Rhodopseudomonas sp. BAL398: one gene and its partner. The protein of the gene in region 1 interacts with the protein of each later gene in a pairwise test. Links are inferred from orthologs where the notes say so. Each region holds a gene or a part of one and is shown on either strand. Other genes may lie near its edges.

Region 1 (8,383 bases):
ACCTGCGGCAATTGTTCGAGGGCGACGTCCGCTGGCTCAACCACTACGGCTTCAAGCCGCTCGACGTCCCGACGCTGGCGGGGGGATTGAGTTCGTGAGACAGGTTCAAGCAACTACCCGCGCTACGCGGCGCAGTTGCTTCGACCTGAAGCCGCAATTGAAACCGCTCTGGGCTCAAGGCGCCAACCTGCGCCGGGCAAGTTCAACACGCTCAGTCTGTTCCCTCCCCCCTTGTGGGGGAGGGTCAGGGAGGGGGGTGGCCGCGATGAACCACGCCAAGGTGAACCAACGTCAGCGCGACAGAGCCAAGCAGCTACGGCAGGCCATGACTCCAGCAGAGACGCTGCTCTGGCGCTATCTCAAAGCCCATCGCATCGATGGATTGGGCTTTCGTCGGCAAATGCCTATCAAAAACTTTATCGTTGATTTCGTCTGTCTTGCGGCGAAGTTGATCGTCGAACTGGACGGAGAATCCCACAATTTCGAATCCCAGTTGCAAGCAGATGACGTCCGCGATGCGTTCTTTGCGTCCGAGGGCTTTGCGGTCCTGCGATTCACGAATGATCAGGTGATGTCGGACCTGGAAGGCGTGATCGAGGTCGTTCGACAGACAGCACGCGCACGCATCCGCAGCTTACCCCCCTCCCTGGCCCTCCCCCACAAGGGGGGAGGGGACCGTGGACTGAAACGCGATGCGGGTTCAGACGGAAGTAACAACCAATGAAATTCTCGCTCTCCTGGCTCAAAGATCATCTCGACACCGACGCGCCGCTGGAGGTGCTGGCCGACAAGCTCACCATGATCGGGCTCGAGGTCGAAGGCATCGAGGACAAGGCCAAGCTGCTGAAGCCTTTCAGCATCGCGCGGATCGTCTCCGCCGAGCAGCATCCCAACGCCGACCGGTTGCGGGTGTGCAAGGTCGATACCGGCGCGGGGGAACCGCTGCAGGTGGTGTGCGGCGCGCCGAATGCGCGCGCCGGCCTGAAGACCGTGTTCGCGGCGCCCGGCACCTATATCCCGGCCAAGGACTTCACCATCAGCGTCGGCAATATCCGCGGCGTCGAGAGCCAGGGCATGATGTGCTCGGCCGGCGAGCTGGCGCTGCCGGACACTATCGACGGCATCATCGAGCTGCCCGACGACGCGCCGGTCGGCGCGTCCTATGCGGAATGGGCCGGGCTCGGCGATCCGGTGCTGGACATCAATCTCACGCCGAACCGGCAGGACTGCACCGGCGTGCACGGCATCGCCCGCGATCTCGCCGCCGCCGATATGGGCAAATTCAAAGACCCGGCGATCAAGCAGGTCAAAGGCGAATTCCCCTGCCCGGTGATGGTGATGATCGAGGACCAGACGCTGTGTCCGGGCTTCGCGATGCGGCTGGTGCGCGGCGTGACAAACGGCCCGTCGCCGGAGTGGCTGCAGCAGCGGCTGACCTCGATCGGGCTGCGACCGATCAATGCGCTGGTCGACATCACCAATTTCATGACCTTCGACCGCGGCCGGCCGCTGCATGTGTTCGACGCCGCCAAGGTAATGGGCAATCTCACGGTGCGCCGCGCCCATGACGGCGAAACGCTGCTGGCGCTGGACGGCCGCACCTATACGCTCGACAGCAAGGCCTGCGTGATCGCCGACGATTGCGGCGTCGAATCGCTGGCCGGCATCATGGGCGGCGAGGCCTCCGGCTGTTCGGAGCACACCACCGACGTGCTGATCGAATCGGCGCTGTGGAACGAGATCAACATCGCCCAGACCGGCCGCCGGCTCGGGATCAATTCCGACGCACGCTACCGCTTCGAGCGCGGCGTCGACCCGGCCTTCATGCTGCCGGGCCTCGAAATGGCGACCAGGCTGGTGCTCGAGATCTGCGGCGGCTCGCCGTCCGAAATCGTCCATGTCGGCGATGCCTTCGGCGACGATCGCGTGATCGATTTCCCGCTCGCCGAGGTCAAGCGCCTTGCCGGCATCGACGTGCCGCTGATCGAGCTGCGGCTGATCCTGACAAGGCTCGGCTTTACCCTTGCCGGCAACGGTCCGGTGATGAAGGTCGCGATCCCGTCATGGCGCAGCGACGTCCATGGCAAGGCCGATATCGTCGAGGAGATCGTTCGCATCTATGGCGTCGACAAGGTGCCGATGACGCCGTTCGAGCGCGGCGAGAGCCCACGCAAGCCGGTGCTGACCCAGATCCAGCTGCGCACCCGCCGCGCCAAGCGCGCGCTCGCCGCGCGCGGGCTGGTCGAGGCGGTGACCTGGTCGTTCATTTCCAGGCCGCACGCCGAAGCGTTCGGCGGCGGCGCGCCCGAGCTGGCGCTGGCCAACCCGATCGCCGCGGATCTGTCCGATATGCGGCCGAGCCTGCTGCCGAGCCTGATCGCCGCGACGCAAGCCAATGCAGACCGCGGCGCCGCCGATCTGGCGCTGTTCGAGGTCGGCCAGATCTTCAAGGGCGACCGGCCGCAGGACCAGTTCGTCGCAGCCGCCGGTATCCGTCGCGGCGTTGCCTCGGCCAAGGGGCTCGGCCGGCACTGGTCTGGGTCGGCCAATGCCGATGCGCTCGACGCCAAGGCCGATGCCTTCGCCGTGCTGGCCGCCGCCGGCGCGCCGATGCAGGCGCTGCAGGTGACCCCCGGCGGCGCCAGTTGGCTGCATCCGGGCCGCTCCGGCACCATCCAGATCGGGCCGCAAAATATTCTCGGCTATTTCGGCGAGCTGCATCCGCGCACGCTGGAGGCGCTCGGCGCCGACGGCCCGCTGATCGCCTTCGAGGTGATCCTCGACAAGATTCCGGATGCCAAGCAGAAGCCGACCCGCGCCAAGCCGGTGCTGGAGCTCTCCGCATTCCAGCCGGTGTCCCGCGACTTCGCCTTCATCGTCGATCGTGCCGTCAAGGCCAGCGACATCGTCCGCGCCGCGCAGAACGTCGACAAGAAGCTGATCACCGCGGTCAGCGTGTTCGACGTCTATGAGGGCAAGGGCATCGACGAGAGCAAGAAATCCATCGCGATCGCAGTGACCATCCAGCCGCGCGAAAAAACCTTGACCGATCAGGAGATCGACGCGGTCGGCGGCAAGATCGTCGCCGAAGTCACCAAGAAGACCGGCGGCACGCTGCGCGGCTGATCGCCGCCTCGGCTCGCCGGCTCGGATCAACCAGTCGGCGGCGGCCGCGTCGACGTCGCGGGCGGCTCGCGCCAGGCGCCGGCATTGCGGCCGGCGATCATCCAATAGATCACGCCGCCGAGAATCCCCGCCCCGGTCATGATCTCGAGATGACGGCGCACGATGCCGTCGAATTGCATCGTCGCCGGATCGAACGGAATCAGCCCGAGATAACAGGCGAGCCCGACCGCGGCGCCGCCCAGCGCATAGGCCAGCGCGCTGCGGATATAGAACGCCTCGGTGACCACCACCACGATCAGCGCCGGCAGCAGCGCAAAGCCGCTGACGAAGATGAAACCGAAGCCCAGCACGATGTTGAGCGCGTCCTGGTCGACCGGCCCGACGCGCAGATCGCTGAATTCCGGATACAGCACCGCGCCGACCACCACGATCCCCGCCACCATGCAAGCGACGATGAAGCCGAATGCGATCACGAACAGCCGGCCGATCAGGGACATAGATGCGGTCCAGAAAGATGCAGCACCAACAACGACGGCCTCCCGATCGTCATGGCCGGGCGTGTCCCGCCTGCGGGGCCGAAGCCCCTTCGTCGCGGCGAAGGCCCGGCCATCCACGTATTCAGGGATTTGCGCGCCGTGAAGGCGTGGATGCCCGGGTCAAGCCCGGGCATGACGAACTCGAATGCCCTGCCCGTTTGACACGAGAACCGCATCAATCCGTCATCGCCATCGCACGCAGCGCGTCGCGCTCGCGCACCGACAATTTTTCGGTTTCAGATTTCAGCTGCCCGCAGGCGGCCAGGATATCGCGGCCGCGCGGGGTGCGCACCGGCGACGAATAGCCGGCGTTGAAAATATATTCGGAAAATTTCTCGATCTGATCCCAATCCGAGCATTGGTAGCGCGTGCCCGGCCAGGGATTGAACGGGATCAGATTGATCTTGGCCGGAATGCCTTTCAGCATTTTCACCAGCAGCTTGGCGTCGTCGAGCGAATCGTTGACGTCCTTCAGCATCACATATTCGAAGGTGATGCGCCGCGCGTTGGAGGCGCCGGGATAATCGCGGCAGGCCTGCAGCAATTCGGCCAGCGGATATTTCTTGTTGATCGGCACCAGTTCGTCGCGCAATTCGTCGCGCACCGCGTGCAGCGAGATCGCCAGCATGACGCCGATTTCCTCGCCGGTGCGCATGATGTTCGGCACCACGCCGGAGGTCGACAGCGTGACGCGGCGGCGTGAAATGCCGATGCCTTCATTGTCGGAAACAATCAGCAGCGCGTCGCGCACCGCTTCGAAATTGTACAGCGGCTCGCCCATGCCCATCATCACCACATTGGTCACCAGGCGATTGCCGTTGGGCGTGGCGCGGTCGGCCCAATCATTGAGCCGATCCCGCGCCACCATCACCTGGCCGACGATCTCGCCGGCGGTGAGGTTGCGCACCAGCCTTTGCGTGCCGGTGTGGCAGAACGAGCAGTTCAGCGTGCAGCCGACCTGGCTGGAGACGCACAACGTGCCGCGATCGGTTTCCGGGATGTAGACGCACTCGACCTCATGGGCCTTTTCGACCGAATCGCCGCTCGGCAGCCGCAGCAGCCATTTGCGGGTTCCGTCGTTGGAAATCTGTTCGGCCACCACTTCGGGCCGCGCCACCGTGAAATGTTGCGCGAGTTGGCCGCGCATCTCCTTGGAGATGCTGGTCATCTCTTCAAATTCCTGGGCGCCGCGAACATAGATCCAGTGCCACAGCTGCTGCGCCCGCATCTTGCGCTGGGCTTGTAGCACCCCGATGGCGCCGAGCTGCGTCGCCAATTCGGCGCGCGACAGCCCGATCAGCGACGGCTTAGCCGGCGGCACATAGGTTTCGAGCGCGATCTTTTCGAGCGGGGCGGCCGTTGACAGGGTCATTGCATCACATCTGTAGGGCGGGCGAAGCGCATTTTCGCCCGCCATTCGCAACGAAAAGCCCTCATATCCGGGGGCAGCCGCCATTTGGCCGGCAGCGCCAGGATAGAGGCATGTCGATCCTGACCGCTTACGGAACCCGACGATAGCCGGGTTCCGCAGCATGCAACAGCATCATGACCTCAGATAGGCTTTCCGGCGCCCGCTGAAAAGGCGCGAATTGCAGCATGATGAACGCTGTCGCCGTTAGTTCCGGCATTCCTGCGCGACGCGATCAAGCGCCTGGGAAATGCCTTTGAGCGAGAACACGTCGGTGGTCGTGGTCCCTCTGGAGGACATGCCGGTGACCGTCACATCCGCGCCCTTGCGCAGATCTTCGACCAGACGGTCCTCCTCGGCGGCGTTCTTGATCCAGATTCCGTCGCCCTGGGAGTACATCGCGTAGCGGCTGCCACCGACTTCCATGGTGCCTTCCGAACCCGGCTTGAGCGGATAGCCCATCATCACCGAGACTTCGTTGACGACCTTTTCGGCCGGGCGCGTCGAAATGAACGCATAGGCCGGGTCGCGCGGCCGATTCGGCGGATTGGTCTTCGATGACACCGGCTTGGACAGCGCGAAACAAACCTTCTTGCCGTCCGGCGTCGCCGTATAGGCGCCCCAATCGCCAAACTGGCCGATCAATGTCGGCTCCGATGAGACCGCTTGCGCCGGCGCCATCGAGCAAACCCCGAACATCAGCGCACCCAAAGCAGAGATAGTCAGTATTCTTCGCAACATCATAAGCACGTCCAGTCTCTCATTATTGTGACTGCAAGATGGCTCCACAACCGCAGTCTCATGGCACTGCAATAGCCGGGAATGGCCGATTTGTGAAGCCGACGCCCTGCCGCAGATCGCGGACCACCGCGCGCGGCATCACACCGCGCAACATCACGACAAATCTCCGGATTGCGGCAGTCTCCGGCGCGGGCTTTGCTTTTGCGCATCCGCAGATGCATTCCGCCATGCGCACCGCCATCTCATCCTTGATGTAGCCAGCGTGATCGGAAATCAGCAAGCCTGCGAGATCGACGGGTTCGCCCTGTTGGCCAATGCGACCGCTCGCATTTTGAAATGAACGGGCGCCTCGCAGAGGTCGCGATGAAAAGCCGCAACGCGGAATAAGCTCGCCGCAGCGCCGTTCGAATCAGATTGTAGCCTGCCGGCAAATCCGGCATGAAGCACCTAACTGTCTCAAGCCGAAGGTCAGACCCCGATGAAAGCCATTCTCTGCCAGCAATATTGCGGTCCCGACGAACTCGTACTCGCGGACCTGCCCGATCCGGTCGCCGGCCCCGGCGAAGCCGTGATCGCCATCAAGGCCGCTGCGCTGAATTTCTTCGATCTGCTGATGATCCAGGGCAAGTACCAGATCAAGCCGCCGTTCCCGTTCTCGCCGGCCGCCGAAGTCGCCGGCGTGATCGAGAGCATCGGCGATGGCGTCACCAATCTGAAAGTCGGCGACCGCGTCGTGGCGTCGTGCGGCCACAATGGCGCGCGTGAAAAGATCGCGCTGCCCGCCGCATCGATTGTGAAGATTCCCGACAATCTGGATTTCGACCGCGCCGCCGGCATCATCATTATCTACGGCACCGCGCTGCATGCGCTGGAAGACCGCGGCAGTCCGAAGCCGGGCGAAACGCTGGCGGTGCTCGGCGCCGCCGGCGGCACCGGCCTTGCCGCCTGCGAACTCGGCAAGCTGATGGGGCTGAAAGTGATCGCCTGCGCCTCGTCCGACGAGAAGCTGGAATTCGCCAAGCAGCATGGCGCCGAGCTGACGCTGAACTACGCCAAGGAAGATCTCAAGGAAGGCTTGAAGCGACTGACCGGCGGCAAGGGCGCTGATATCATCTTCGATCCGGTCGGTGGCACTTATGCCGAAGCCGCATTGCGGGCGATCGCCTGGGAAGGCCGTTTCCTGGTGATCGGCTTCGCCGCCGGCGACATTCCGAAAATGCCGCTCAACCTCGCACTGCTGAAGGGCTGCGACATCCGCGGCGTGTTCTGGGGCGCCTGGACCAAGCTCAATCCGCAGAAGAACATCGCCAATCTGCAGAAGCTGGTGCAGTGGACCGCTGAGGGCAAGATCTCATCCCATGTCGACCGCACCTTCCCGCTGGCGCAGACCGCCGACGCGCTGAAAGTCCTCGCCGGGCGCAAGGCAATGGGCAAGGTGATTTTGCATCCGTGACGCGACGCTGAGCTATCGTTCGGCGCCGGTGCTACCGCTTGTAGGGCAGATGCACGGTGTCACCGGCGATCTGATCCGGGGGCTTCGGCGGGTCAAACTCCTTGGTATCCTTCGCCGCGGGTTTGGGCGCCGGCGGGGCCGGCTTCGGATCGACGTTGGTCGTCCCTGATGCGTTATCTGGCTTGCCCATGGTCATCTCCGATCTGGACGGGCGTGAACACCGGGTTGATCGCTGTCGAGCGCCATCCGGCGCATGCATGCTGCGCGGGCAGCAGGTTGGAAGCTTTGACCTCGGTCAATGCATCGCGCCCCGGTGGCGACAACCGGCGCTCTCCGGCCGAGCAATCCCGGCAGCAGCGCCTCGGCGGCGTTGGCACCCGAAATCAGTACCGCCTCGACGCCGGCGCCGGCATTGCCGCCGCCGGCGATCACCAGGTTTCGCAGCGGCGATTTGACTCCGTTCAGCCGGCCTTCGCGCGAGATGCCGTAAATCGAGCCGGCGCTGGCCCAGTCGTAGCGTGCATAGGTCACCGGGCTGGCATCGGTGCGATAGACGATGTGCTGCGACAGGCCGGGAATCACGGTTTCGACCGCGGCGATCATGCGGTCGCCGAATGCGGTCTTGCGCTGCTGATACGCGGCCGAACGCCGCCAGTCCTTGCAATCGTCGCTGCCGGTTTCGGGAAACCAGTCGCGGGCTTCGGCGAAAGGCAGCAGCGCGATCAGCGTCAGCGTCGCATGGCCGGCCGGCGCCGCCGCGGGATCGAGCTTCGACATCATCGCGATGCCGATCGCCATCGGCGCATCGAGATGGGTGGCTGGCTTGATATCCGGCACATAGTCGATGCCGAGATGCACGCTGAAGGCGGAATTGGCCGGTTCGGCCGCGGCAAGGCGGCGACGAAATGCCGCCGGCACCTGGTCCGGCTCCAGCAGCTCCAGAAACGTCCGCTTTCAATTCCTCCTGTCCGTCGCCGAGATAGCCGGACAGCGCGTTGAGGTGGCGGGTCACCGCGGGATCGTCGACGTAAGCGGCGACGAGTTCGGCGAATGGCCTGGCCATCCAATGATAGGCGTCGGGATGCTGGCTCGGAAACGCCAGCAGGGCGTCGGCCGTCG
Region 2 (8,251 bases), 2.8 Mb from region 1 along the record:
AGTGAAAACCGCCGAAGCCACCGGCGCGTTGCCGACCTTCCGCTGGCCGGTGCGCGGCCGGGTGATCACCAGCTACGGCGCCAAAACCAACGGCAAATCCAATGACGGGATCAATGTCGCGGTACCCGAGGGAACGCCGGTCAAGGCCGCCGAGGACGGCGTGGTCGCTTACGCCGGCAATGAGCTGAAGGGCTACGGCAATCTGGTTCTGGTGCGGCATTCCAACGGCTACGTCACCGCTTATGCCCATGCCAAAGAGCTGCTGGTGAAGCGCGGCGAGACCGTCAAGCGTGGCCAGACCATCGCCAAGTCCGGCCAATCCGGCGAAGTCGGCTCACCCCAGCTGCACTTTGAAATCCGCAAGGGATCGTCGCCGGTCGACCCGCTGCAATTCCTCAACGGCGCCTGAGCGCCGCTGAGTTCACCCATCACCGTCGACGATGCCCGGCCTCGCGCCGGGCATTTTCGTTTGCGCGGCGCGTAGTACGCGTCCCGGTCGCGATGCGGCTCACAGTGCGGGCAGGCTGACTATGCCGGCTCGGCGGATCAAACCGCGCTACTTGGCGCCGATCCGCACGCCGAGCCGGCCGGCCAGCTCCTGGGTAAATTGCCAGGCGACGCGGCCGGAGCGGGAGCCGCGGGTGGTGGCCCATTCCAGCGCCTCGCGCTCAAGCTCGGCCTGATCGATCTTGATGTCAAAATGGCCGCAATAGCCCTTCACCATCGCCAGATACTCATCCTGGCTGCAGCGGTGGAAGCCGAGCCACAGCCCGAATCGATCCGACAGCGACACCTTCTCCTCGACGGCTTCGCCCGGATTGATCGCGGTGGAGCGCTCGTTCTCGACCATTTCGCGCGCCAGCAGATGGCGGCGGTTCGAGGTCGCGTACAGAATGACATTGTCGGGACGGCCTTCGATGCCGCCTTCCAGCACCGCCTTCAGCGATTTGTAGGAGGCGTCGTTACCGTCGAACGACAGATCGTCGCAGAACACGATGAAGCGGAATTTCGAGGCGCGCAGCTGCGTCATCAGCAGCGGCAGGCTTTCAATGTCCTCGCGATGGATCTCGATCAGCTTCAGCCGTCCGGCGACGTCCGGCCGGGCATTGACACTGGCATGCGCCGCCTTGACCAGGCTGGATTTGCCCATCCCGCGCGCGCCCCACAACAGCGCGTTGTTGGCGGGCAGGCCGGTGGCGAAACGCTCGGTGTTCTCGATCAGGATGTCGCGCATCCGGTCGATGCCCTGGAGCAGGTCAAGGTCGACCCGGCTGACTTTCGGAACGCCCGCCAGCCGTCCCTCCGGGTGCCAGATGAAGGCGTCGGCACTGCCCAGCGGCGAGGCGCCGGGCCGATCCGCGGCCGACGCGGACAGCTGCGCCAGAATGGCCTCGAGAGCCTGGGCGATTCGCTCTTGCGTGCCGGGTTTTGCCGCCTTGCGGGGACGTTTTGTCGCGGCGGTGCGGGATTTCGACGGCGCGGCCTTACCGACCGCGCGGGACGCGGTTTTGCTGGGTTTTTTGGGCATCATTTAACTTCCTGAAGGTGCAGCCTTATTGCGCTCCGGCGGGAGCCGCAAGCGGCAAAAATGAGCGGGGGTGGCGACGTTGCAATTGAGACCGCGGCCGCTATAGTCCGCGCGAATTTGCCAGGCCGGCCGACGATCACCTCGTCGCCCGGCGCGCTCTATTTCACGAGGATTATTCGATGTTTGTGACTCCTGCGTTTGCTCAGGCCGCCGGCGCCGGCGGCGACACCCAATCGATGTTGATGTCGCTTCTGCCGTTCGCGCTGATCTTTGTCATCATGTATTTCCTGATCCTGCGGCCGCAGCAGAAGAAGGTGAAGGAGCATGCCGAACTGGTGAAGAACATCCGGCGCGGCGACACCATCATCACCTCGGGCGGCCTGGTCGGCAAGGTGACCAAGGTGGTCGATGACGACCAGATCGAGTTCGAGGTCTCCGACGGCGTGCGGGTGCGGCAGATGCGCCAGATGATCACTGGCGTCCGCGCCAAGGGTGAGCCCGCCAAGGAGACTGTCAAGGACCGCGAGAAGGACAAAGAAAAGTCCAAGGAAGCCGTCAAGGAGATCGCCAAGGACAAGGACGCCGCCAAGGCCGAGCCGTCCAAGGACGATCCAGCCGCAAGCTGACGCGGTCGGCGCGTTCGCCTCGCGGCGCTGCAAGCGCCGCCATTATCGGATTCTGACGGGACAACTCGATGCTTTATTTCACGCGGTGGAAGGCGCTGGCGATCATTCTGTCTGCGCTGGTGGTGTGCCTTTGCGCCGTTCCGAATTTCTTCCCCGAGCATACCGTCAAGACTTGGCCGAAATGGGCCCAGCGCCATCTGGTGCTCGGCCTCGATCTGCAGGGCGGCTCGCACATCCTGCTCGAAGTCGATGCCAATTCGGTCAAGAAGGACAAGCTCGATCAGGTCCGCGACGACGTTCGCCGCGTGCTGCGCGAGAACAAGATTCCCTATACGGGGCTCACCGCGCGCGGCGACTATGTCGAGGTCCGCATCAGCAAAGACGATGAACGGCCGACCGCGCTGACCAAGCTGCGCGAACTGTCGCAACCGCTCGGCGGCTTGCTCGGCGCCAATGGCCAGCGCAGCCTCGATGTGTCCGACGCCGGCGACGGCCTGATCCGTCTCACCGTGCCGCCGGCCGCGATCGCCGATCGGATCCGCCAGTCGGTCGACCAGTCGATCCAGATCGTCGAGCGCCGCGTCAACGAGTTGGGCACCGTCGAGCCGCTGATCCAGCGCCAGGGTTCCGATCGTATTCTGGTGCAGGTCCCGGGTCTGCAGGATCCGACCCGGCTGAAGGAACTGCTCGGCAAGACCGCGAAACTCGATTTCCGCATGGTCGACCCGACGGTGCCGGCCGACCAGGCGATGCGCGGCGGCGTGCCGCCGGATTCAGAAGTGCTGATGAGTTCGCAAAGCCCGAAAATCCCCTATGTGATCAAGAAGCAGGTGCTGGTCTCCGGCGCCGACCTGACCGATGCCCAGCCGGGCTTCGACCAGCGTTCCGGCGAACCGATCGTCAGCTTCCGTTTCAACAGCTTTGGCGCGCGCAAATTCGCCCGCGCCACCACCGACAATGTCGGCCAGCCATTCGCGATCGTGCTCGACAATGAGGTGATCTCGGCGCCGGTGATCCGCGAACCGATCGTCAGCGGCTCCGGGCAGATCTCCGGCAATTTCACGGTGCAGCAGGCCAATGACCTGTCGATCCTGATGCGGGCCGGCGCGCTGCCGGCGCCCCTGACCATCATCGAGGAACGCACGGTCGGCCCCGGTCTCGGCCAGGATTCGATCGAGAAGGGCGAGCTTGCGGCCTATGTCGGATCGATCCTGGTGATCGTGTTCATGCTGCTGACCTACCGGCTGTTCGGCGTGTTCGCCAACATCGCGGTTGCGATCAACGTGGCGATGATCTTCGGCGTGCTGTCGCTGTTGAACGCGACGCTGACGCTGCCCGGCATCGCCGGCATCGTGCTCACGGTCGGCATCGCGGTCGATTCCAACGTGCTGATCTATGAGCGCATCCGCGAGGAATTGCGCGGCGGACGCAATGCGATCTCGGCGATCGACGCCGGCTTCAAGCGCGCGCTGTCGACCATCCTGGATTCCAACATCACCACCTTTATCGCCGCCGCCGTGTTGTTCTATATCGGCACCGGCCCGGTGCGCGGCTTCGCTGTGACGCTGGGTATCGGCATCCTCACCACGGTCTTCACCGCCTTCACCCTGACGCGCCTGATCGTCGCGACATGGGTACGGTGGAAGCGGCCGCAACACGTGCCGATCTAATGACCCCAATCCGAAAGAACCGGCTGTGACTCACTGGATATTGATTGGGCTGGGTATCGTGGTCGTGGCGCTGACGGTGGTCAGCATCATGGGCTGGCTGCCGTCGCTGCGCATCGTCCCCGATGATACGCATTTCGACTTCACTCAGTTTCGCCGTATCAGCTTCCCGATCTCGGCGCTGCTGTCGATCCTGGCGATTACGCTGTTCTTCACCCACGGGCTGAATTTCGGCATCGATTTCAAGGGCGGCACGCTGCTCGAGGTCAAGGCCAAGACCGGCGATGCCGATATTCCCGGGATGCGCAAAACGCTCAGCGGGCTGGGGCTCGGCGACGTGCAGCTGCAGCAATTCGGCGGGCCCGCCGAGGTGCTGATCCGGGTTGCCGAACAGCCCGGCGGCGACGCCGCGCAGCAGGAAGCGGTGCAGAAGGTTCGCGGCGCGCTCGGCGACAATGTCATTTACCGCCGCGTCGAAGTGGTCGGCCCGCGGGTCTCCAGCGAATTGCTGGCCTACGGCATGCTCGGCCTGATGCTGGCGATCTTCGGTATTCTGGTTTACCTCTGGTTCCGCTTCGAATGGCAATTCGCGCTCGGGGCGATGATTTCCAACGTCCACGACATCGTGCTGACGATCGGCTTCATGTCGATCACCCAGGTCGAATTCGATCTGACCTCGATCGCCGCGCTGTTGACGATTCTCGGCTATTCCTTGAACGATACCGTAGTGATCTACGACCGGATCCGCGAGATGCTGCGGCGCTACAAGAAAATGCCGATGCCGGAATTGCTCAATGAATCGATCAATTCGACGCTGTCGCGTTCGATCATCACTCACGTCACGGTGACGTTGGCACTGCTGGCGCTGCTGCTGTTCGGCGGCAATGCCATCCACAGCTTTACCGCGGTGATGATGTTCGGCGTGGTGCTGGTCGGCACCTACACCTCGATCTTCATCGCAGCCCCGATCCTGATCTATCTCGGTGTCGGTGCGCACCGCGAGGACGGCTCGGACAAGCCGTCGAAAAAAGGCTGACCTTGGCGCTAGGCCCCGACACCCCGCATCTTCCCAGATCGGCGTCGATCGAGGCCTATGGCAAGGGCGGTTTCTATTTCGACGAGATGTCGCATCAGGGCTCGCTGCTGTTTCTGCCCGACGCGGTTTGGGCCTGGCCGGTGGCCAGCCCTGAGCAGATCGACCGGACGTCGTTGGCGCGGGTGTTCGACGCCGCCGCCAAGATCGATACGCTGATCATCGGCACCGGGAACGGGATCTGGCGGCCAACGCCGCGTCTGCGCGAGGCGCTGCGCGCTGTCGGCGTCGTGATGGATCCGATGCAGACCGGCCCGGCGATCCGCACCTACAACATCATGATCGGCGAACGCCGGCGGGTCGCCGCCGCTCTGATCGCGGTGCCATGAGCGACGCGGGATCCGAATCGGCCGCCGCCGCATTCTGCGCCGAACTGGTGCGCAACCATGATTTCGACCGCTACGCTGCGACGCTGTTCGTCGATCCGGCGAGCCGCCGCGCGCTACTGGCGCTATACGCCTTCAATGTCGAGATCGTCCGGGTGCGCGAGCAGGTGAGCCTGCCGCTACCAGGCGAGCTCCGGCTGCAATGGTGGAGCGACATGCTGGCCGGCACCTCGCATGGCGGGGTCGAGGGCAATCCGGTTGCCGTCGAACTCCAACGCGCGATCAAATCCCATGCGCTGCCGGTGGCGCCGCTGGCGCGGCTGATCGAGGCGCATCTGTTCGATCTGTATAACGATCCGATGCCGAGCCTGACGGCGCTCGAGACGCATCTCGACGATACCGTCGCGACGCTGTTCGCCCTGGCGGCACAAATTCTGGGACAACGCTCGCCGCTGATTGATCACGCCGCCCGCCATGCCGGCCTGGCCCAGGGCATCGCCCAAGTGATCGCCAATCTGCCGTTCGACTCCGCACGGCGGCAATTATTCGTGCCGCTGCAAGTGCTGCAGAGCCACGGCAGCGGCGAGGCCGAAGCCTATGCGGGCACCGAGACGCCGACGCTGCGCACGGCGCTCAACGAACTCTGCGGCACGGCGCAGACGCATCTCGATGCGGCGCTGACCTTGCTGGCGGACATTCCGGCCGCGGCTAGGCCGGCGTTCCTGCCACTGGCGCTGGTGCGGCGCGACCTGGCGCGGCTGGGACGCGCCGACACCAAACTGTTCGCGCCATATCAGCGCTCGCGGCTGGCGACGCTGTGGACGCTGTGGCGCGGGTCGAGATCCCGCGTGTTTCGTTGAAATCATACCCGGTCATTCCGGGGCGCGAGCCGCGTAAGCGGCGAGCGAACCCGGAATCTCGCGGTTAAAGCCTCAGCGCCAAACCATTCAGCAAGATTCCGGGTTCGCTCGGCCTGCGGCCTCGCGCCCTGGAATGACGCGCCGCATGGTTGGGCAATGCATCGCTCTGACGCGGAGCCCCGATTAGGCCGCGTCGGCGACCTTCTTCACATTGTCGGCGATCCATGAATCCATGTCGGATAGCGCCCGCGCGCTCATCGCCTGTTTCTTGGCGACGGTCTTGTCGGTGCCGCGCAGCCGCTTGCCGTCAGCATCTTTGGTCGGCGCTTGCGCGAGCGGTGGAAACAGTCCGAAATTGACGTTCATCGGCTGGAACGAGCGCGGCCCGGCATCGATGGTCTCGAGATGGCCGCCGGTGATGTGGCCGAGCAGGGCGCCGAGCGCGGTGGTCGCTGGCGGCGGCGCAAGTTGCGTGCCGCGCGCTTCCGCGGCGGCATAGAGCCCGGCGATCAGCCCGATCGAGGCGGATTCGACATAGCCCTCGCAGCCCGTCATCTGTCCGGCGAAGCGCAGCCGCGGCTGCGCCCGCAACCGCAATTGCGCATCGAGCAGTTTCGGCGAGTTCAGGAACGTATTGCGGTGCAGCCCGCCGAGCCGCGCGAATTCGGCGTTCTCCAGGCCCGGAATGCTGCGGAAAATCCGCGTCTGCGCGCCGTGCTTCAATTTGGTCTGGAAACCCACCATGTTGTAGAGCGTGCCCAGTTTGTTGTCCTGACGCAGCTGCACGATCGCATAGGCCTTGACCTGCGGATCGTTCGGATTGGTCAGCCCGACCGGCTTCATCGGGCCGAACCGCAGCGTCTCGTGGCCGCGCTCGGCCATCACCTCGATCGGCAGGCAGCCGTCGAAATACGGCGTGTTGGTCTCCCACTCCTTGAAGTCGATTTTGTCGCCTTCCAGCAGCGCTTCGATGAAGCCGTGATACTGCGCCTCGGTCATCGGGCAATTGATGTAGTCGGCGCCGGTGCCGCCGGGCCCGACCTTGTCGTAGCGCGACTGAAACCACGCCACCGACATGTCGATCGAGTCCTTGTGGACGATCGGCGCGATCGCATCGAAAAACGCCAGCGCGTCTTCGCCCGAGAGTTCGTGGATCGCCTCGGCCAGCGGCGCCGAGGTGAGCGGGCCGGTCGCGATGATGACATTGTCCCAATCAGCCGGCGGCAGCCCGGCGACCTCGTCGCGGCTGATCTCGATCAGCGGATGCTCGGTCAGCGCCTTGGTGACGGCGGCGGAGAAGCCGTCGCGATCCACCGCCAGCGCGCCGCCCGCCGGCACCTGATTGGCGTCGGCGGCGCGCATCACCAGCGAGCCCAGTCGGCGCATCTCGGCATGCAGCAGCCCCACCGCATTATTGGCGGCGTCGTCGGAGCGAAATGAATTGGAACACACCAGTTCGGCGAGGCCGTCGGTGCGATGCGCCTCGGTCATCCGGACGGGGCGCATCTCATGCAGCACCACGCGCTGGCCGGCATTGGCGATCTGCCAGGCGGCTTCCGAGCCGGCGAGGCCGGCGCCGATGATATGGATGGGGGTCGATTGCGATATGTTGATCATGCGCCACTGCTAGCGCGTTTTTGCGCCGGGCGAAATCCGTATCGCTGTGGGGCCGGCCGCCTAAAATGGCGAGAAGCAAGGCCCTGATACGACAGCGCCCGCTGCGAAGCGGGCGACATCCGTGAACAAGTCGGTGCTGATGGGATCAGCCGTTGTAATGACCGGACGCAACGCGCGGAATGTCCGAGCGGTCGAGGCCAATATCGGCGAGTTCGCGATCGCTGAGCTGGGACAGCTCACTGACGTTGCGCTGATAATCCCGGAAAGAGCGGAAAGCGCGGATGAGCGAAAGCAACATGGGAAGTCTCCTTAGATCAGATTCATCTCTTGCCCGAGATGAATCGTTGAAATGGATATACGCCAATCTCATGCTGATATGCACATCAAATGCTGCACTGCAGCTCGACCTTCATTGCATAGCTTCCCCAAGGAATGAGTAACGCTTTCTGTATCCGTGTTGGGCGCGCTCACCCATCGGCATTCATTGCCATTGCCTCTCAACTGCCGAATATCCGCCGATTTGGCAGTATAATG

Evidence for each region.
Region 2: the proteins of pheT (region 1) and secD interact in binary tests that used the Escherichia coli proteins (3 or more experiments, as listed by UniProt). The link is inferred for Rhodopseudomonas sp. BAL398 from one-to-one orthologs.

The regions. Positions count from the first base shown.
Region 1 is NZ_CP133111.1:4,051,885-4,060,267, forward strand. What follows is about bases 321-3,423. They hold pheT (phenylalanine--tRNA ligase subunit beta), read left to right. Parts: upstream 321-720; coding sequence 721-3,126; downstream 3,127-3,423. Other genes in these bases: RBJ75_RS19075 (endonuclease domain-containing protein), read left to right, coding at 321-724; RBJ75_RS19085 (hypothetical protein), read right to left, coding at 3,153-3,423. Outside these bases: pheS (phenylalanine--tRNA ligase subunit alpha), read left to right, coding at 1-98; more of RBJ75_RS19075, read left to right, coding at 266-320; more of RBJ75_RS19085, read right to left, coding at 3,424-3,623; 23S rRNA (adenine(2503)-C(2))-methyltransferase RlmN, read right to left, coding at 3,838-5,034; RBJ75_RS19095 (invasion associated locus B family protein), read right to left, coding at 5,278-5,769; RBJ75_RS19100 (hypothetical protein), read right to left, coding at 5,870-6,091; RBJ75_RS19105 (NADPH:quinone oxidoreductase family protein), read left to right, coding at 6,290-7,264; RBJ75_RS19110 (hypothetical protein), read right to left, coding at 7,296-7,454.
Region 2 is NZ_CP133111.1:1,212,191-1,220,441, reverse strand. Bases 1,553-4,523 are described here. They hold secD (protein translocase subunit SecD), read left to right. Parts: upstream 1,553-2,222; coding sequence 2,223-3,824; downstream 3,825-4,523. Other genes in these bases: secF (protein translocase subunit SecF), read left to right, coding at 3,850-4,523; yajC (preprotein translocase subunit YajC), read left to right, coding at 1,708-2,154. In the rest of the region: RBJ75_RS05735 (peptidoglycan DD-metalloendopeptidase family protein), read left to right, coding at 1-409; RBJ75_RS05730 (ATP-binding protein), read right to left, coding at 557-1,528; more of secF, read left to right, coding at 4,524-4,857; RBJ75_RS05710 (Mth938-like domain-containing protein), read left to right, coding at 4,860-5,243; RBJ75_RS05705 (phytoene/squalene synthase family protein), read left to right, coding at 5,240-6,100; methylenetetrahydrofolate--tRNA-(uracil(54)-C(5))-methyltransferase (FADH(2)-oxidizing) TrmFO, read right to left, coding at 6,284-7,717; RBJ75_RS05695 (DUF1127 domain-containing protein), read right to left, coding at 7,863-8,015. UniProt on the Escherichia coli protein: Part of the Sec protein translocase complex. Interacts with the SecYEG preprotein conducting channel. SecDF uses the proton motive force (PMF) to complete protein translocation after the ATP-dependent function of SecA.